4 regions of the Paenibacillus wenxiniae genome follow, and region 3 is predicted to be linked to each of the others. Evidence: riboswitches for the same ligand, from Rfam matches in the RefSeq annotation. Region 3 holds a riboswitch; each other region holds the start of a gene.
What was found. Region 3 has a riboswitch for thiamine pyrophosphate ahead of tenA (thiaminase II). Riboswitches for the same ligand answer to the same signal wherever they lie in the genome.
Positions count from the first base shown of each region.

Region 1 (3,947 bases), on a different contig from region 3:
TTCAACCTTCAACCTTCAACCGAGCATTGTAAGGGGGACAATCAACAATGGCAACTATAAATATTGAACAATCGTCTTTTTTAACATATGCGCCGCTTCCGCAGGTGCATCAGCTGCCGCAATCGCCGAGATGACGGCCACTCCATCCGCGCCAGCGCGGATTACCGGCGCTGCATTATGCTCATTGATTCCGCCGATGCCAACCACGGGAATGGTCAGACCTGAGCGGCGCAATTGTTGAATCACTTCGGTACCACGTACCGGCTGTGCATCCTCTTTGGAGACCGTCGGGTAAACGGGACCGACACCAAGATAGTCTGCTCCAGCGGCGATAGCACGGCTTGCTTCCACTAGCGAATGGGCAGATACGCCCACGATTTTATTGGGACCGAGACGCTGGCGTATCCATTCTGCTGGAGCGTCATCCTGTCCCACATGTACTCCATCTGCATCTAACGTCAGCGCCAATTCAAGATCGTCATTAACGATAAAGGGGACATGATGGGTGCGACAAATATCCTGCAAGCGCCGCGCCAGCTCTACATACTGCTGCCCGCGTAGCGCTTGTTTGCCCTTTTCCCGATATTGAAACATTGTAATTCCGCCCGCTATCGCCTGTTTTAGCACCTGTTCTGGCGATTGGTGACAATTCACACTGCCCATAACGAGATAGAGCGACAGGCGCGCACGTATCCAATCGATACGTTCCGCTGTACCGATGCGAGGAAGCAGCATATCGCCAGAAATGCGATCATCAGCAGAATCATGGCTAGCAGATGCGTCCACTCCATCCAATTGTGTATGCTGGCAAACCGAATTGGCTATGAACTGGGATTGCAAATGTTCACACAATTCGTGTTGACTGGCTCTATCTCTATCTTCATCTCTATCCGACAATGACGATTGATTCATCGTACAGCCCTCCTTTGTCGATAAGCAAAATGATTGGTCGGCCCGTGCACCGAGCCGATGCCCAGTCCATCCTCAATCGCAGCGTGCACAAATGCTTTGGCAGTTTGCACAGCGGTGAGCAGATCGTTATGTTTCGCCAATTCAGCTGTGATCGCAGCCGAGTAAGTACAGCCTGTTCCGTGCGTGTGCGGCGTATGGATACGTGGCCCTTCTACATAGTGAAAGCTGCGTCCGTCGTACAGTACATCGATCGCCTGTGCGGTAGAGGTATCGTGACCGCCTTTGATCACAACTGCACGCGCGCCCATATCGATCAGCTGGCTTGCTGCTTGTTCGCGTTCAGCCAGCGTGCGAATCGGTCTGCCGATCAGTAACTCTGCTTCAGGTACATTGGGTGTGATGACTGCTGCTAATGGAAGCAACTCCTGAATAAGCGCCTGTACCGCTTGTTCTTGCAGCAGCACCGAACCGCCTTTGGCTACCATCACCGGATCGATCACCAGTGTCGTCCAGCCATAGGCTTGTACCGCTTGCGCCACTTCGCGAATAATCTCGGCGCTAAACAGCATGCCTGTTTTAACCGCAACAGGCTGTAGATCATCTCCAATCGAATGCAGCTGCTGGACAATACCTGCCATTTCGACCGGATAGACACCCTGTACGCCTGCTGTATTTTGCGCGGTAATTGCTGTAATGACAGACATACCATATACGCCCAGCTCCTGAAATGTTTTCAAATCCGCTTGAATGCCTGCTCCGCCTCCACTATCTGAGCCGGCAATCGTTAATGCTTGTGGGATATGCATCATCTTTCGCTCCTTTGCCATTTGCTATTGTCTATTGTCAATCCAATCGTGAACATGGATCATGGGTCGCCTCAATGCTTCGTTTCATGTGCCGAATCCAGATGTCGCTGAATAAGACAATGCCCATCCACCTGCTCCGGTGTAACCATAGATAATCGATTCAAAAATGCCATTTGAAAACTGCCTGTTCCCTGTCCACCCGCATCGATAGCCGCCAGCTCAGCAGCAAGTCCGTAACACGCTACCGCCTCGGTTACCGCTTTCAGACGTTGCTCGGTATCGTTCACCACCGCAGCAAAGGCAGCAACGACAGAACTGAGCAGGCAGCCCGCACCTGTAACTTGAGTAAGCAGCGCATGTCCGTTACTGACGGTATTCACCTGCACGCCATCGGTCACGATATCCTGTTCGCCTGTAATGACAACAATACAGCCAAGCTTGCGTGCCGCTCGCAAAGCAAGTTCCTTCCGATCTCCGGTTCCTCCGCCAGCATCTACGCCTTTGATCTGCCAGTTCTCGCCGATCACATGCGCAATCTCTGCCACATTGCCTCGTAAAATATCCACTTTCACCTCAGCGACGATCTCATGCGCGGAAGCGGTACGATACGAGGTCGCCCCTGCACCGACCGGATCAAATACAACCGGTACACCTGCACGATTCGCCGCCTTCCCTGCTAGCTTGATCGACTGTACCGTATACGGGTCAAGCGTTCCCATATTCAGCATGACCGCGCCTGCCATCGCCGCTACATCCTCGACTTCTTCATGCGCAAACGCCATAAATGGCGAAGCTCCCAGCGCAAGCAATCCATTCGCGGTAAAATTCGTAACGACCACGTTCGTAATATTGTGTATAAGCGGATTCACGCTACGTACTTGCTGTAAAAATGACATTTCATTCGCCTCCCAGATATCATTTTGATTCTTCCTCGTTGTCCCTGAACAGGTATACGGCTACTGCTATGCCAGCTCTAGCTGTCTCAGCTTAGCAGTTTTTACATCGTCAACAGTCTTTACAGGGCTAGGGCTAGCGGTCTGTGTATCACTAGCAGTCTGTACATCCCCAGTATGCTGACTTTCCGCTATACCACCGATACCCGCTTTACCTGGCAATTTGCTACCTCACAACCCCATATACAACAAAAAACCCACCGATCTCCCGTGAGAGAAAGGTGGGTCATATCCGTTCACTTATTGTTGAGGAAACCCTTACAGTCTGAGTCCGCCTCATAAGTTGAAATGAATAGTCATCTTCCACTTCCCTCCGCTGGTATGATCCAGATCAGGTTCCAAGGGTCCGAATATCGTATCCGTCTCAGCCATCAAGGCTCCCCTAGTGAAATTGCTGCCACGCTATGCTGCTTTGTAACGCATAGTCGGCTCGTTCGTTATGCAGATGTACGTTATAGCGATATCGTACAATATCGCTAATGTGTAGCAGCTACTATTTGCTGTATAGATCTAGCATGACAGGCATACGCCTATGCTGCTAATGTTTCTTTACCATACCACGGGCATCGTACTTTGGCAAAGTGTACAGTATTTTGCCTATTTTAGGTATGCGTTATCGTGCGGTGACTTCTAATATGGATCATACACATGCAGCGACCTTTTTCATCAGCTGGGCTAGACCGTTGAGTATCGCACAAGATCATGTGATGTTAGATCGTTCATTGCTATCATAAGATCATACAGTCATAAGATCATCTAATACTGCGCTAAACCTTCCAGTACTAGATGATATCATTCAGTACGATATCATTCAGTACTGCGCTAGATCATCCAATGCTGCCACTGCGTCTGTGCAGCGGAACGCTCTGACAACCATTTGCATGTATGCTCCAACAACTCGCGGCGATGGGGTCCTGACGAATACGTGTGATCTGCCTGGAAAATAATCTCTTTGTCACAACGACCTTCGCTCCGTGTCCACAATTCCTTTTGATATAAAAAGGCATAGTCAACTGGAATCACATCGTCTCCCGTTCCGTGAATCACAAGCACATCGCCTTGAAAACGGCGTACTTCCTGAAACGGCTGGAAATGACCGAGCGATTCAAAATACTCCGGTGCAAAGCCATAACCGAGAAAATCAGCTTCGCCTTCCAATACCGCCTGGTCATACGTTTCTCTGCCAACAATTTTGACGATATCATTAAATGGATGACCGACCGGCGACCATAACACCAGATGGTTCACACGTCGATCACGTACCGCAGTCAAAATA
Region 1 covers NZ_JBCGUH010000009.1:93,361-97,307, reverse strand. The annotation lists gene thiE (thiamine phosphate synthase) at 55-735, opposite strand; gene thiD (bifunctional hydroxymethylpyrimidine kinase/phosphomethylpyrimidine kinase) at 909-1,718, opposite strand; gene thiM (hydroxyethylthiazole kinase) at 1,790-2,614, opposite strand; TPP riboswitch at 2,963-3,065, opposite strand; gene AAHF22_RS16540 (alpha/beta hydrolase) at 3,494-3,947, opposite strand, start outside.
Region 1: it holds a riboswitch for thiamine pyrophosphate, as region 3 does, so the genes downstream of both, thiM (hydroxyethylthiazole kinase) here and tenA (thiaminase II) in region 3, are expected to answer to the same signal.

Region 2 (3,947 bases), on a different contig from region 3:
TGCTGCCAGGCGATTTGTGTCAACTCCCCCAGTGTATCCAGCTCGGCAAATTGGGCGGCATCGTTGGCGTCTGCAATCGAACCAGGACGCAGTCCATCTCCGAGCGAAAAGCTAATATCGTACGCCTTCATAATCTCGCAAATGTCTGCAAAATGAGTATAGAGGAAGTTTTCCTGATGATGAGCCAGACACCATGCCGCCATAATGGAACCACCGCGACTAACGATACCGGTTACGCGCTTAGCTGTAAGCGGAATGTAACGTAGCAACACGCCTGCATGAATCGTAAAATAATCTACACCTTGCTCTGCCTGCTCAATTAACGTATCTCGATACACGTCCCAGCTTAATTCCTCAGCACGACCACCGACTTTTTCTAATGCCTGGTAAATCGGTACAGTCCCAACAGGTACAGGTGAATTGCGAATAATCCATTCACGCGTCGTATGAATATTTTTGCCGGTGGACAAATCCATAATCGTATCGGCACCCCAGCGTGTTGCCCAGGTCATTTTTTCGACTTCTTGCTCAATGGAGGAAGCAACTGCCGAATTGCCGATATTCGCATTGATTTTCACATGAAAACGGCGTCCAATAATCATCGGTTCTAGTTCAGGATGGTTAATATTAGCCGGGATAATCGCGCGTCCGGCTGCAACTTCGGCACGTATGGTTTCCGATTCCATTCCTTCACGAATAGCGATAAACTCCATTTCCGGCGTTATGATACCACGACGGGCATAATGAAGCTGGGTTACATTCTGTCCTGCTTTTGCCTGTAACGGCCTGCGCCCGTAATGGGGAAACGGCTCAGCACCCTGCTGATCGACCTTATCCTGATTGGAAAAGCCATTATCCTCTGGACGTGTCATACGTCCATTCGTATATTCGCAATCGTTACGTTCCACAATCCAGCTTGCACGTAAAGCGGGTAAGCCTTTACGAATATCAATCATTGCTTCTTCATCGGTATAGGGACCGCTCGTATCGTACACACGCAGCGGCTCATTTGCCGTTTCTACACCGCGTATGTCAGTGGGGGAAAGGGCAATTTCGCGTTCAGGCACCTGAATGTCAGGGCGCGAACCTATCGTGTACACTTTACGGCTGCCAGGCAATGGGGTGGTCAAAATCGTCATTTTCTAAATCCTCCTACAGTATATGGATAGCATCCATCGGAGACTGCGAGGCAGGGAGCATGAGAGGACAGACGTCATTTGTATAGGTACAATAAGCCAGATGATCTGTATCATCGCTTCTATGTTCACCGCAGACGTCAAAAAGCCGCCTCCGGCGAACGGAAGCGGCAATACGATCACAGGCAAACAAAGCCAGTCATCATTGCACCACTTTCCTACGCTGGCATGACCCAGATCAGGTTCAAAGGGACAAAAGCAATGCTTTATCTCAGCCTATACAGGCGCCCCCAGTGGATGTCTCGCTACACACTATACGATGATGAAGCGCATTCTGTCAACTTTTTCCAGAGTATGCCGCATCATATCGTGTAAAGTAGGTGTTTAATAGCTTGTTAATTTAATGCAGGTATATTAAATAAGACGTTCGTTTAAAATAACGATGACGTCATAGTCATGTATTCATTATTCTGTAATATAAGCCCCAAGCAATCTTGTCGTATTGATCACCGCATCACTATGCGTACGCTCCATCGCATGCGACGCATGCACCTCCGGCCCGATCAATGCCGCACGGATGTTATTGCCAGCCGACAATGCTGCTGATGCATCCGAACCATAATGCGGATACACATCAAGCACAAACGGAATCCCTTCACGTTTAGCCAGCTCTGCCAGCTTGCCGGTCATTTCATACTTGACGGTACTGGAAGACTATTTAGAGGAATTCCCAGGCGTTGTACTAGCCGTATCCCATGATCGCTATTTCCTGGATCGCACCTGTGAGAAAATATTCGCGCTTGAAGGCGGCGGTGTCGTTAGCATTCATGCGGGTAACTATAGCGAGTATGAGGAGCGTACAGGCGGACAATCGATGAAGTCGGGTTTAGCCGCTGAAGGTAAAGGAGCAGCACAGCCCAAAGCAGCCAGCAGCACACCAGCGGCTAATAGCAACGTTGGCGTTGATGCCAGTGAATCCGCAGGCGAAGCCAATAAACGCAGCTCATCCCGCGATAAGCTCAAGTTCAGCTATAAGGAACAACGCGAATACGAGCAGATCGACAGCATGATTGAAGCTGCCGAGCAAAAGCTAGAACGCATCACGACCGAAATGGAAGCCGCATTCAGCGATTCCGTCCGTTTGCAAGAACTTATGATCGAGCAAGCGAATGCCGAGCAGGAGCTGGAGCATTTGATGGAGCGCTGGACGTATTTGAATGAGCTGGCGGAGAAGATTGCGGAGCAGGGGTAGAAAAGCAAGTAGTATAGAATCATAACAGAGAAACCCGCAGACAGAACGTTTTATTCTGATGTCTGCGGGTTTTAATTTGTATATTTTCTGCTTTAGATTAATTTTTAAAAGAGATACTCACAGTATATAAGTTTGAATCCCAATTGACAGTAGCGCCTTCAGCCTGCGAAATAAAGCGTAACGGTACAAACATGCTTCCATCAATATAAACAACTGGAGCATCTAACTGGACTGCTTTTCCATTAATCATGGCATATTTTTGGTCGACTTGTAATTGAATCATCGTATTTTTACTCGTAATCTTCACTAGATTTTTTTGGTTTTTGTTCCAATTCACAGTCGAACCCATCTCTTGTAAAACACCTCTAATCGGTACATATACATAATTACCAACCATTTTTGGTGAATTCACAGGATGAAGCAGTGTTCCATTCAATTCTAGTTGAATCGGTTGGATCGCTGGCTGTGCTGTAGCTATACGCCTAATATTATTTGCTATTCCCAGTTGACCGTTTACATTCACACCTGTAGACCAAACTTCACCAGACTTCGTAAGTATAGTTGTTGCTAAAGGATTCTGTATCGCAGCGATTCCATTGGAAGGAACCCCTTTTAGAAGCTGAGTATCTGTTTTGGATATAAGCTGATATACATTTCCGTTGCTTGTTATGATAGCTGCATTATTTATTGGCTGAGCTGAAATAGTTTTAATTGGTTGTGTTAAAGGCACTTTAACGACTTGGTTAGCATCTTGATCATATATCCAACCATGCTCGTTGGAATCTATACATGCAATAGCTTTTTCACCTGAAGATATCATTTTGATGTTTTTTAGATCAGGTAGCAAAGTAGGTTTTGCAGCAATTGAACCTGAAGAACTGGTGATTGATATACTCCACACGGCTCCTTCAGATGTTAATACATATCCATGATTTTGGCTCGCCGCGATTGATACAATATGTTCAGGGGTATTAGGGATAGCAGAAGGTTCATTTATAAATTTGGATGCATTATCAGAAGTACTAGTTTGACCCCATAACTGAACTTTACCGCTCTGATCTAAGCCTAATACAAAATTTGCGCCTACAGCGATTTGTTTAATACCGCTAAATCCGTTTATCATAACAGGTGTACTGGATTGAGCTTCATTCTTTCCAGGCCATTTTTCAGACCAACTGAATACCTGTCCACTTGTGTTCAAAGCAGCATTAATATGACGCCCGCTTCCAATTTGTGTAATGCTTGTTGAAGTTGGAATATGTAGACGAGTAGGAGCAAAACGATCAGTTTCATCGCCCAAACCTAAGTTGCCATATTGATTATAGCCCCAAATCCATAGCTTTCCAGTATGATCAAGTGCATATACGCTGTTATTCGCACCGGATAGTTGAATAATGTTTGACAAATGTCTTTGATTTTCTCTTGCAAATGAGGTGATGTTAAATGAAACTGTACCTATAAAGCTAGCGATCAATAAACTAAGTAATATTTTCTTCATTTCAGTTCTCCTTTATACCAGAGTTTAACAATGAATTAAATATAACCTTTAGTGTTCAAAG
Region 2 covers NZ_JBCGUH010000001.1:484,860-488,806, reverse strand. The annotation lists gene thiC (phosphomethylpyrimidine synthase ThiC) at 1-1,139, opposite strand, end outside; TPP riboswitch at 1,335-1,438, opposite strand; partial or broken gene AAHF22_RS02095 (M42 family metallopeptidase) at 1,602-1,850, opposite strand; partial or broken gene AAHF22_RS02090 (ABC transporter ATP-binding protein) at 1,825-2,388, shown strand; gene AAHF22_RS02085 (stalk domain-containing protein) at 2,486-3,886, opposite strand; partial or broken gene AAHF22_RS23840 (YrpD family protein) at 3,874-3,947, shown strand, end outside.
Region 2: it holds a riboswitch for thiamine pyrophosphate, as region 3 does, so the genes downstream of both, thiC (phosphomethylpyrimidine synthase ThiC) here and tenA (thiaminase II) in region 3, are expected to answer to the same signal.

Region 3 (3,947 bases):
TACAATCTTGGCAAGCAGTCCGCCCAGCAGGATGCCACTCACGACCTGAATGCCGAGCGTCAGCCAGAACATCGTCATCGTGTAATAGCCCATTCCATTCGCAATCACGCTGTAAATCATACTGCCAACCGCAGCCAATGCGCCGGATAACATCAGCGTCCACACATTAAAGCGACGATAGCCAAAAATCGCAAATGCCAGCTCTGCCCCCAGTCCTTGAAATACCCCGATCAGCAGCGCCGACAAACCAAAATGACTCCCGGTCAGCATCTCAACCGCTGCCGCTGCCACTTCAGCAATAAGCGCGGCTCCCGGCTTGCGGATAATATACGCCACAATCGGACTGGCAATGACCCAGATACCAAACATAAAGCCTGCTCCTACCGGCCCAACGAGCGCAGAGATCGGAATCCATAGTGTAGACCAGCCCAGATATACTACCCCACATGCCACAGACAAAATGACCGCGAGCACGACCTCCTTCATATTCCACGTCCGGCTCATGCGCGTGTCACCTCCACCGCATCATGCTCATTCAGCGGCACCGGCCAATCTTCCAGCGTGTACGCCATATCCCAGAACAGATATTCATACTGGCAGCTCAAAATAAAATGGCGCTTCATCCGCTCCCGATGCTCTAGTGTTGTACGCGCTGCAATTTCATCCAATCGCTGGCAAAAGCGCTCGGTAATCGTATCGGTGCGATTACCATAAAAGTCGATCCACTCGTAAAATGGATGCGTGGCATCTGGCTTCACTTCATCCAGCAGACGCTTGCCAATTTCCCAGTATGTCCACGGGCAGGGTAGCAATACCGCCAAAATATCACCCAGATCGCCTTCCTGTGCTGCGGTGAGCATATGCCGAATATAGTTGTGCGCCGACGGTGCCAGCGGATAACCTTGCAATTGCTCGTAGGGTACACCTGCTATCTCACAAAAGTTATTGTGCGGATGAATCTCGCTATGCAGTACAAAGCCAATCTGCTCATTAAACATCGCCATATCGTCACGATGCTGGCATTTGGCAATCGCCGTACCATAAATGCGCATAAATGCATTTAAATATTCAAAATCCTGCTTCACATAATGTACTAACTGCTCCGGCTTTAACGTCCCTTCCGCAATCCCACGTACAAAAGGATGGGCATAAATCGCCTCAAATACCGGATCGGCTGCCTGTCTAATTTCTTTTGAAAAACTCATCATTTCCTCGCTCCTTTTCAAGTAAAAGTAATCGGAAAGAGCCTCCCTGAGCTAGTAGCGTACGATATTTTGCTGTGCAAAAATCCTTTTCATCGCATCACGTGTTAGGAGACCGCTAACACTAGATCAGTGCGATATTTTGCTGCGCAAAAATCCTTTTCATTGCACCTCGTGTTAGTAGATCGCTAACACTAGTAGCGTACGATATTTTGCTGCGCAAAAATCCTTTTTCATTGCACCCCGTGTTAGGAGATCGCTAACACTAGATCATACAATGTTTTGCGACGCAAAAAAGCCGCTCCATATGGAGCGGCAGTATAAACGGCATAGATGATCCTATCCCTGCACGGTCTCCACTTTCCTACGCTAGTACGAACTAGATCAGGTTCCAAGGGTCCGAGGCAATCTCGTCTCAGCCAGTATATGGCTCCCCTAGTGGTCTTTCTCGTATAAGTCCTGCATCTCCCCTAACGAAGCGGATGACAGCAGAGCTGTTTGATTGCTTTTTACTCTACACAGCACGATTACGTCTGTCAAGCAGATCAACGACCGAGCAGGTGAGAAACGGCTTATTTTATAAACATATACGTGTCTTTCGGATACTTGCTCCACTCATACGATAAGTTAAACTGATTGGAACCATACCCGATACCGTCTTTACGTAAAATGGTTCCGCCGTTAGACAGGATTGGATTTTTTGAATTCGGATCACCGAGCACATCCAGCACGGTGTTGCCTCGCTTCAGAACAATACCTGTAATATTGTAATCGGCTGTTGAAGCGAACATCACCTCGTCATTATAATAAGACGCAGACGTAATATCAAAGAAATCGTAAAAGTTCGAATTTAGCACAATATAGTTCATTCCTTGTGAACTACCGTCGTACAGGAGCGGAAGATTAAAGCTGCTGATCGTATTGGTGTTTTTCGTCCACTTATAAAACGTCAGGCTGTAATCTTTATTTTTGCTTGCAGCCGAGCTTGTATTCATCAATAGCACCGTACGTCCATTTGAACCTTCTACATATTGCGAGAAATACATATCCTTCGTCGTTACCGGGTCCTGCTTCACTGCGAATACGACAGCTCGTCCATCTGCACCGATTACCCATTGCAGCACAGGCAGTGAGGTCAATGACAGTGACGTATTGTTCAGAGGCGTTGGGCCTGTAAAGGTAGAATCGGCTGTACCCATATACATCGTGAAGGAATTCTGTCCTGGGAACAGATCAGACAGATCATAATTCACGGAATTCATACCATATTTCATATTCACGGTAATGATAGACGTGTTCATTAGCAATGCATTATGCACCTTGAGCGTGTATTGAACCGTGCCGCCAGCCCCATCGTCTGCTGTAATGATCACATTCGTTACACCGCTGATCGCGCCTGCTTTGAGCGTGAGCATATTGCCACTAATCGATGCATTAGCCACATCCGTATTGCTGGAAGTCAGCGTATACGTTAATACGTCTCCATCCTCATCACTGAACAGTTGACTCAGATCGTAATTGCGATCATTCGTTACGCCCGGCGTAAGCATTTGCTCTGAAACCGAAGCGACAACGGTTGGTGCATGATTGATTTTTACAACCTGCACGGCAAAGGAAGAGCTATTGCGGCGACCGTATTTATCGTAAACGTCAAACGTAACGGTCGTATTGCCAAGCTGAATCGGCGTGAGCAAAATACGCGCATTGCCCGTCGATACGGTTGCGGTCGAATGATCATACGTATCTGCGGTCACACTGATCGAATCTGGATCGATATTTTGTAAATACGGCAGCAAACCGAACCATACTGGCGGTTTGCTCAGATTAACAATTTGCAACGGAATGAACGAGATCGAAGCTTCCTCTAATACCGTTACTGGAATATTCGTGTTGATCTCGCCACCACGCCCATCGCGTGCATACACCTTAATCGATGTTATGCCTGCTGTGCCTGGCGTTATGCTAAGCTTGTTTGCATTTACCGAGGTATGAACTGCATATACATCGGATGATACCGCTTCATACGTCAGTGTATCATCGTCTGGATCAGAGAACAGTGTGGACAGATCCACCTCGGTGGCTGAGCGTCCAACAATTAGAGTCACTGCCTGCGGTGTATGGGCCACCACTGGACTGCGATTCGGGGCTGGCAATACAGTAACGAGCAGCTCGGCGACCGTTTCACCACCACGTCCATCCTTTCCCGTAATCGCAATCTTCGTCGTCCCTTCTTTGACTGCGTGCACGGACAGCTGTGTACCACTGAGTGTTGCGCTGGCTATACCTGCATCGATGGATGCGGCGGACAGCTGAATTACGTCCCCATCCGGGTCGGTGAATATGTTGCTCAGGCTAACGGTCTCATCCTCTCCGCGCACGGTGACCGTTACGGGCAGTAATGGTGCCGCAACAGGCTTACGGTTAGGGACAGGCAACACCTCAACCTGAAAGGTCAGCGTCGATTGTCCTTGTACACCATCATCGGTGATCGCATTATCTTTTGCGGTCACCGTTATCATCGCCGTGCCTACCTGTAATGGATCAAGTTGTAGATTGCCGCTGTTATCTAGCGTCAGCTTCGTTACATTAGGCTGACTCACTATAGCACTGTACGTCAATGTGCCTTGCTCTGGATCGGCAAAATAATCGCTCAATGTTAACGATACGCCCGGCTGCTGTAATGTGAGCGTCTGATCTGGCGCATTAGTGACAACCGGGTTGCCATTTACCGTTACTTTAAATGTC
Region 3 covers NZ_JBCGUH010000003.1:458,606-462,552, forward strand. The annotation lists gene AAHF22_RS07945 (ECF transporter S component) at 1-504, opposite strand, end outside; gene tenA (thiaminase II) at 501-1,205, opposite strand; TPP riboswitch at 1,547-1,649, opposite strand; gene AAHF22_RS07955 (S-layer homology domain-containing protein) at 1,775-3,947, opposite strand, start outside.

Region 4 (3,947 bases), 150 kb from region 3:
GATCGCTCATACGTAAATAGGATGCTACGCACTGCTATAAAAACACCGTTGATTATATCCTATTATTCATAGGATGAACCACATGCTTAATAACTAAAATTTGTAGCTTTATATTCGTTATACCTTAATTTTACAAGCCGTTTCAAGTTCCTACAGTCCCTATTTTATCCTGATAATGGAAGCAAAAACTGACAAAAAATACGCTTCTTCCCCTCCCTATGTACACGTAAATATTACAAAATTCGATAACGAATAAACGTGTTTTCTAGCTCTTCTCAGTCAAGGCGCGCAAAAAGCGGACTCCAGCAATTGTGCCTGAGTCCGCTTATGGTTCGTTCCAAAGCGCTGAATAGCGCTAATTTTGTCGGATAAATACGCGTTACATGTCGGCGATTATGCTTCCCATGTTTGACGATTACCGTCCTGATCGATGTATTCAATCGTTTGCGGTGTAATATCCAGTACGACATAGTCCGGATCATCCGGGCCATCCAGCCACTTTTTGAACTCGTCTTTCCAGACGCGCTCTTTCAGTTCGCTGTCACTGGACACTTTGCAAGTCGCTTCAATCTGTACAACTTCGTTGTTGCCGCCCTTTTCATAGCCAAGCAGCAAGTAGCAGTTCGGGTTCTGCTCCAACTCTTCTACTTTATGTGTTTTGCGATCTGTCGCCAGATGGATCTGTAATCCATCATTATATATTGCCATATAGCGGACACGTGGCTTGTTGTTCTCCACTGTGCCAAATGAGCAAAACGGATTGTTCGATAGGGCTTTGATGATTGCTTGTTCTGTAGTTGCTGTACTCATAATCAAGCTCCTTTCACAATTCACATCGAAATAGGTTCGTCTAAGTTCCATGTTTCGCGTCAGACGCGTTCATGTCTCCACTCGTTACATACCCGCTCTGTTGCATGCTGAACCGCATCCCCCTGCTACGATCCTGCTGGACAGGTCGTTCATGCTCGTCTATAATTACACCTAGAAAAAGCGCATAACGTGTGGGGAGCTGGAGGAGTTCGGCTGAGAGTGTATTCGATTAATACTGACCCTTATACCTGATCTGGATAATGCCAGCGTAGGAAGCTACACATGCCATGTATGTAAGCTCATATATGCACCTATGTCGTCCCGGGTCCGGGGCGCTTTTTTATTTTATACAGGTTAGTAGACGAAGGGAGAAATAACAGCAATGAGAAAACTTGGAACGATGCTGGGCACGCTGCTGCTCGTAAGCGCCTTACTCATCATGACCGCATGTGGACAAAAGGAAGGGACGACTTCCCAAACCGCGTCTAATGGCAGCACACCCGCGCTTAAAGATGTACAGGTGGTGCTGGATTGGACACCAAATACGAACCATACCGGACTGTATGTCGCTCAGCAAATGGGTTATTACAAAGATGCCGGACTGAACGTCGAGATTATCCAACCGGGTCAGAGCGGCGCGGATACGCTCGTTGCTTCCGGTAAAGTGCCATTCGGCATCAGCTATCAGGAAAGCGTAACGCAAGCACGTGTACAGGGTGTCCCACTCGTATCGATTGCAGCAATCATTCAACATAATACATCCGGCTTTGCCGCACCGGTTGATCGCGGCATCAAAACACCGAAAGACATGGAAGGCAAATCCTACGGCGCATGGGGTTCTCCGGTAGAAGAAGCGGTCATGAAGTCGATTATGGATACCGATGGCGGCGATGTGAGCAAAGTGAAAAGCGTCAATATCGGCGATGCCGACTATTTTACAGCTGTAAAAAAAGGCATTGATTTTGCATGGATCTACTACGGCTGGACTGGAATCGAAGCGAAACTACGCGGCGAACCGCTCGATATGCTGTACGTCAAAGATTACTCACCAAGTCTGGATTACTACACACCGGTCATCACTACCAATGAACAACAAATTCAAAAAGACCCCGAACTGGTCAAAGCTTTTATGAGCGCAACCGCTAAAGGCTACGAATACGCGATTGCCAATCCCGACAAAGCAGCCGATATCCTGATCAAAGCCGTACCTGATCTCGATCCTAAACTCGTCAAAGCAAGCCAGGAATGGCTATCCCCACGCTATCAAGACGACGCTTCCCAGTGGGGACTGCAAAAAGAGCAGGTATGGAAAGGCTACGCCGACTGGATGTACAAACAGAAACTACTCGAACAACCACTCGACGCTAGCAAAGCCTTTACCAACGAGTTCTTGCCAGCACCGCAAACAAGTAAATGATTGCTGCTAACGTAATTGATTTGAAAGTGCTTGATTTCATGGATGTCGCTTTGTGACTTCAATGTTGCTTCGTTGCCTTGATATTACTTCGTTGCTTTAAGCGTGCTTCCTTGCCTTGATATCACTTCATTGTTTTGAGCGTGCTTTCTTCCCTTGATATCGCTTCATTGTTTTAGCTTTGATATTGCTTCGATCGCGCATCAGAGCGTTAATGAGAAGTGACTTTCATTTTACTGGAGAAGTAGCCTTTATCTTATTAAGGTAGAGTTTAGGAATAAGGTGAGATTTAGGATGAAATTGCGTGGCACGGAATAAATTACAATCAGTGATGAAGCATATGATTTTTTATAAAGTATTTTTTAAAGTAACATGCGTTACGGCTATAAAATAAACAGGGTAATACAACATCATTTTGCGAAGACGTGTGTGCAAACAATGATGCGAGCAGCACGGAGCGGAGGGACGGAAATAAGGGGAAAGGACGACTTTTGAGCACGGGAATCTACAACTCACTCCTACTCCGTAGATTCCTGTGCGAGACGGGAGTCCGTCCCCTTATTCCTTCCCGGAGTGGTGTATGCCCACCACCATAGTTTGCAAACAGCGTCCCCAGCAAAAGATGTTTATTACCAACTCAGGAGGAAAATCATGTCACACACCCTACTCAGCATTCAAGTCATCCCCAAAACACAACCAGGTGAGCACTCCTACGATTATGTAGATGCAGCCATCGAAGTCATTCAATCAGCTGGCGTAAAATACGAAGTCCATCCACTCGAAACAACGATGGAGGGCGAACTGACAGAACTGCTGGATATCGTTCGTCGTATGCATGAGGCGCTTGTGGAGAAAGGCAGCCCCAGCATCATTTCCCAGATCAAAATCGCCCATAGTCCAGACGGCATTAGTATGGACGGTTTGACTGAGAAGTATCGCTAATGTCTATACGTGACTGGTGGAAAGGCATATGGCCGCCCTTAGGGGCGGTCGTTTTGTTCCTGCTATTGTGGCAGGCGGCAACGTCATTTTTTCATATCGAGGACTGGATTCTCCCCAGTCCAGCACGAATCGTAACCGAAGCTAGCAACAGCTATGATCGTCTGCTCGGACATACGTGGGCAACGCTACAGCTGACACTGGAGGGCTTTGGCATCGGTGTGGTGATTGGTCTGCTTGTGGCTGGCATTTTGCATGTGATTCCATTTCTGCGGCAGGCGTTGTATCCGCTGCTTATTTTAAGTCAAAATATTCCGGTGATCGCACTTGGCCCACTGCTCATTATCTGGTTCGGCTTTGGTATTCTATCGAAGCTGATCGTCATTGTACTCGTCTGCTTTTTCCCAATCACGGTCGCCGCACTCGGCGGACTGGCTGGAACAGATCGGACGATGCTCAATTATATGCAAATGATCGGCGCTAATCGCGGTCAGATATTTTGGAAGCTGGAATTACCGTACAGTCTGCCTGCGGTCTTTTCCGGACTGCGGATTGCGGCGACCTATAGCATTATGGGCGCGATTATTGCGGAATGGATTAGCAGTGATCAGGGACTTGGGTATTATATGCTATTGCAGCAATCGGCATTTCGCACCGACCGGATGTTTGTAGCCATTCTGATCGTCATTGCACTCAGTCTGGTCATGTTCTCGCTCATTGTACTGCTGGAGCACTGGTGCATTCGCTGGCAACGAACCAATCATGAGCGACAAGGAGGACATGG
Region 4 covers NZ_JBCGUH010000003.1:307,476-311,422, forward strand. The annotation lists gene AAHF22_RS07350 (pyridoxamine 5'-phosphate oxidase family protein) at 394-810, opposite strand; TPP riboswitch at 993-1,104, shown strand; gene AAHF22_RS07355 (ABC transporter substrate-binding protein) at 1,193-2,227, shown strand; gene AAHF22_RS07360 (MTH1187 family thiamine-binding protein) at 2,876-3,166, shown strand; gene AAHF22_RS07365 (ABC transporter permease) at 3,166-3,947, shown strand, end outside.
Region 4: it holds a riboswitch for thiamine pyrophosphate, as region 3 does, so the genes downstream of both, AAHF22_RS07355 (ABC transporter substrate-binding protein) here and tenA (thiaminase II) in region 3, are expected to answer to the same signal.